Regions from separate parts of the Blastococcus carthaginiensis genome, predicted to be linked through region 2. Evidence: riboswitches for the same ligand, from Rfam matches in the RefSeq annotation. Region 2 holds a riboswitch; the other holds the start of a gene.
What was found. A riboswitch is a leader RNA that binds a small molecule or an ion and turns the genes downstream of it on or off. The one in region 2 is predicted to bind thiamine pyrophosphate.

Region 1 (2,377 bases), on a different contig from region 2:
GGCGGCTGTGGTCGATGCTCGGCCCGGCCTTCGTCGCCGCCGTCGCCTACGTCGACCCCGGCAACTTCGCGACCAACTTCTCCGGCGGCGCCGCGTTCGGCTACACGCTGCTGTGGGTCATCGTCGCGGCGAACCTGATGGCGATGCTGATCCAGTCGCTGACCGCGAAGCTCGGGCTGGCCACCGGCCGCGACCTGGCCACGCTCTGCCGCGAGAACCTGCCCACGCCGGTCACCCGGGGGCTGTGGCTGCAGGCCGAGGCGGTCGCCATCGCCACCGACCTGGCCGAGATCGTCGGTGGCGCGGTGGCGCTGTACCTGCTGTTCGGGGTCCCGCTGCCGATCGGCGGCGTCATCACCGCCGTCGTCGCCTTCATCCTGCTGGCCGCGCAGTCGCGCGGGTACCGCCCGTTCGAGCGGGTCATCGCCGGCCTGCTGCTGGTCATCGGGATCGGGTTCGGCTACACCCTCCTCGGCTCCGGCGTCGACCCGGGCGGGCTCGCCGGGGGCATGGTGCCCTCCTTCGACGGCGCCGAGAGCGTCGTGCTCGCCACCGGGATCCTGGGTGCCACGGTGATGCCGCACGTGATCTACGTGCACTCCGCGCTCACCCCCGGCCGCTACGGCGACGCCGTCACCGCCGGCCGCACCCGGCAGGGCCGGGGCCGGCTCCTGCGGGCGCAGCGCATCGACATCGTCGTGGCCATGGGCCTGGCCGGGCTGGTCAACGCCGCGATGCTGGTCATCGCCGCGCAGCTGTTCACCGGCGACAGCGGCGTGGAAAGCCTCGAGGGCGTGCACGCCGGGCTCGGCGACCAGCTCGGCACCGGCGCCGCGCTCGCGTTCGCCCTCGCGCTGCTGGCCTCCGGCTTCGCCTCCTCGTCGGTGGGCACGCACGCCGGGCAGGTCGTGATGGCCGGGTTCCTCAAGCGGCACATCCCGGTGCTGACCCGCCGGCTGATCACCCTGGCCCCGGCCCTCGCCGTGCTCGTGCTGGGCGGGGACCCGACGACCGCGCTGGTGTGGTCGCAGGTCGTGCTCTCCTTCGGCATCCCGTTCGCCCTGGTGCCGCTGCTGTGGCTGACCAGCCGCCGCGACCTGATGGGCGGCTGGGTGAACCGCCGGACCACCACCGTGGCCGGGAGCGTCATCGCGGCCCTGATCATCGGCCTGAACGCCCACCTGCTGCTGGGGCTCCTCGGCTGAGGGCGGGGCTGGTCTACGCTCGGTGGCACAACTGAAGAAACCATCAACAGCAGGGGAGCGCTTCGGCGCTGAGAGTGCGGGACACCGCAGACCCTCGAACCTGATCCGGGTCATGCCGGCGCAGGGAGTCTGGAGGAAAGACATGGCCGAACCGGCCGTCCGCCCGTCGTCCGCCGCGAACACCGGGCAGCAGCGCCCCGCCGTCCGGTGGCGCACCGTCGACATCGTCGTCACCGCCGTCCTGGGCGTCGCCTTCGGCGTCGTCTTCTGGGCCTGGAACCTCGTCTTCGGCGTGCTCGCCGAGCCGCTGGACTTCTTCCCGCCGCTGTCGGCGGTCCTCAACGGCGTCTACCTGATGCCGGGCGTCGTCGCCGGGCTGCTGGTGCGCAAGCCCGGCGCCGCCACGTTCGCCTCCACGCTGGCCGCCGCGGTGAGCCTGCTGATGGGCTCGCCCTACGGCGGGATCATCGTCGTGTACGGCCTGGTCCAGGGGCTCGGCGGCGAACTCGGCTTCCTGCTCACCCGCTACCGCGGCTTCGGCTGGGGCACCGCCGTGCTGGCCGGCGTCACCGCCGGGCTGTCGACGGCGATCCTGGACAACTCGCTGTACTACAGCGAGCTGGGCTTCCTGACCTACCAGGTGCCCTACACCGTCTTCACCGTGCTCTCCAGCGTGGTGCTGGCCGGGGTCGTCGGCCTGCTGCTGGTGCGCGCGCTGGCCCGCACGGGGGCGCTCGGCGCCTTCGCCGCGGGTCGCGAGCGGGTCTGACCCTGCGGGTGCCCAGGCGCGGTACCCGGGACGCTCTGCCTCTGGTTCCTCCTGGGAGCAGAGGCAGAGCGTCCGGGACACCTGGTCCTGCCCGGGTCGTCGCGCGCGGGCTGGGAGTCCGGCACGCCTCGCGGCGGGCCTGGGCGCTCACCGGCGTCGACCTCGTCGTCGAGCCCGGGGAGCGGGTGCTGCTCACCGGCGCGTCGGGGGCGGGCAAGTCCACGCTGCTGGCCGCGCTCGCCGGGATCCTGGACGACGAGGGCACCGAGGTCGCCGGTGAGCTGACCGCCGGCGGCGCGCACCCGCGGGCCGCCCGCGACCGGCTCGGCCTGCTGGCTCAGGACCCCGACAGCCAGCTGGTCATGACCCGCGCCGGCGACGACGTCGCCTTCGGGCTGGAGAA
Region 2 (2,377 bases):
CACCTCGGCGACCGGCAGGTCCTCCTGCCCGACGTGCACGCCCGAGGCGCCGGCCAGCAGAGCCACGTCCAGGGCGTCGTTCACCACCACCGCCACGTCCGGCCGGTCGGCGAGCGCGGCCTGGACCGAGCGGGTCAGCGCCAGCAGCTCCCGGCGGGAGGCCTCCTTGTCGCGCACCTGGACGGCGGTGACGCCACCGGCGACCGCGGCCCGCACGACGTCGGCCACCGGTCGCGGCCGGCACAGCTGCGTGTCGGTGACCAGGTAGAGCGTCGGGTCGAACGACGGGCGCATCAGGCGCTCCGCACGTCCGCGCCCGCGAGGTCGTCGGGGCCGACGGCGTCGAGGGCGTCGAGCCACGCCGCCGCGAAGGTGCCGGGTCCGGCGGCGGTCGCCGCGGCCCGCTCCGCGGCGAGGGCGACGTGCGCGTGCGCGGCCACCGCACCGGTCAGGGGGTCGCGGGTTGCGGCGACGTAGGCGGCGACCAGCGCCCCGAGCGCGCACCCGGCGCCGGTGGTGCGGGTGAGCAGCGGTGAGCCGCCGCCGACGCGGACGGTGCGCGCGCCGTCGGTGATCAGGTCCACCTCACCGCTGACGGCGACCACACCCCCGGTGCGCCCGGCGAGCCCCGCGGCGGCGGAGGCGGCGTCATCGGCGCCCGCGGTGCTGTCCACCCCGCGCCCACCGGAGCCGGCCCCGGTCAGCGCCATGATCTCGGAGGGGTTGCCCCGGACGACGGCGGGCGCGAGCGCCACCAGCTCGCCGGCCAGCGCCGTCCGGTAGGCCAGGCCGCCGACGGCCACCGGGTCGAGCACCCACGGGGTGCCGGCGGCCCCGGCCGATCGGGCGGCCAGCCGCATCGCCTCGGCGGTGCGCGCGTTGACCGTGCCGACGTTGACCAGGACGGCGGAGGCGATGGCGGCGAAGTCGCCGGCCTCCTGCGGTGCGTCGACCATCGCCGGGGCGGCGCCCACCGCGAGCAGCGCGTTGGCGGTGAGCGTCTGCACGACCGTGTTGGTCAGGCAGTGGACGAGCGGTGCGTGCTCACGCAGCGCCGTGCGGGCAGCGCGCAGGTCGACGACTTCCACAGCATCGGACATGCCGGTGACATCCCTTCGCCAGTGCGAACTGGAGCAGGTTCGGCGGGTGTGATCTCAGTCCCGGGCGGGACACCCCGTGCCACGTACGGGGCCGAACCTAGCGCAGCAGGCGGCCGGTGTCCCGCCGGGTGGGGGACGCTGGCCTACACGGGTGCGGATCCCCTAGGTTCCGGCGCGTGGCCGACCACCTCGCGCAGGTCAACGTCTCCCGGCTGCTCGCGCCGCTGGGCAGCCCGGTGCTGGCCGACTTCATGGCCGCCCTCGACGAGGTCAACGCCGAGGCCGACCGTGCACCGGGCTTCGTCTGGCGGCTGCAGACCGAGGACGGCAACGCCACCTCGGTGCAGGCCTTCGGGTGGGACGCCGCGGGCAGCCACGGCGTGATCGTGAACCTCACCGTCTGGCGCGACGTCGAGTCCCTGGCCGGCTACGTGTTCGGCGGCCGGCACGTGCAGGTCATGCGGCGGCGCCGGGAGTGCTTCCACCGCGCCGCGGAGGCCACCACGGCGCTCTGGTGGGTCCCTGCCGGCACCCTGCCCACGACCGACGACGCCGAGGCCCGCATCCGCCACCTGCGGGCGCACGGCCCCACGCCCGAGGCGTTCGCCTTCCGCACCCACTTCCCGCCGCTGGAGGACGTCCAGGCGCCGTCGTCGGACGACTGGCTCTGCCCCGCGTGAAGCTGCTGCTGACCTCTGCCGGCCTCTGCGATCCCTCCCTCGTGGCGGCCGCCGGGGAGCTGGTCGGCCGCCCGCTGTCCGGGCTCCGGGCCGCTGTCGTGCCCACGGCGGCCAACGTCATCGCGGGCGACAAGGGCTGGCTGATCGCCGACTACGTGAACCTGCAGCGCGCCGGGTTCGCCGAGGTCGACATCGTGGACGTCTCCGCGCTGGAGGCCGACATCTGGGGGCCCCGGCTGGAGGCGGCCGACGTCCTGGTGCTCACCGGTGGGGACACCACGCACCTGCTGCGGTGGCTGCGGCGTTCCGGGCTGGCCGACCGGCTGCCCGGGCTGCTCGCCTCGCGGCTGCTCGTCGGGATCAGCGCGGGGAGCATGGTGCTGGGCCCGGACCTCTGCCTGAGCGCCTCGGCGAAGCCGCAGCCGGAGGACTCCGTCGGCCTGGGCCTGGTGGACTTCCTGGTGCTGCCGCACCTGGGTTCGCCGTACTTCCCGAACGCCTCGGAGGAGGCGTTGCGGGCGGCCGCTCGCGACCTGGCGCACCCGGTGTTCGGGCTGGCCGACGGAACCGCGGTGGCCGTGGACGGTGACGGCATGA

Region 1: another riboswitch for thiamine pyrophosphate. It lies ahead of QOZ88_RS22340 (ECF transporter S component); the one in region 2 lies ahead of thiM (hydroxyethylthiazole kinase).

What each region holds. Positions count from the first base shown of each region.
Region 1 covers NZ_JASNFN010000046.1:10,468-12,844, forward strand. The annotation lists gene QOZ88_RS22335 (Nramp family divalent metal transporter) at 1-1,205, shown strand, start outside; TPP riboswitch at 1,247-1,350, shown strand; gene QOZ88_RS22340 (ECF transporter S component) at 1,348-1,974, shown strand; gene QOZ88_RS22345 (ABC transporter ATP-binding protein) at 2,085-2,377, shown strand, end outside.
Region 2 covers NZ_JASNFN010000033.1:26,860-29,236, forward strand. The annotation lists gene thiE (thiamine phosphate synthase) at 1-294, opposite strand, end outside; gene thiM (hydroxyethylthiazole kinase) at 294-1,100, opposite strand; TPP riboswitch at 1,094-1,187, opposite strand; gene QOZ88_RS19950 (DUF3291 domain-containing protein) at 1,277-1,780, shown strand; gene QOZ88_RS19955 (Type 1 glutamine amidotransferase-like domain-containing protein) at 1,777-2,377, shown strand, end outside.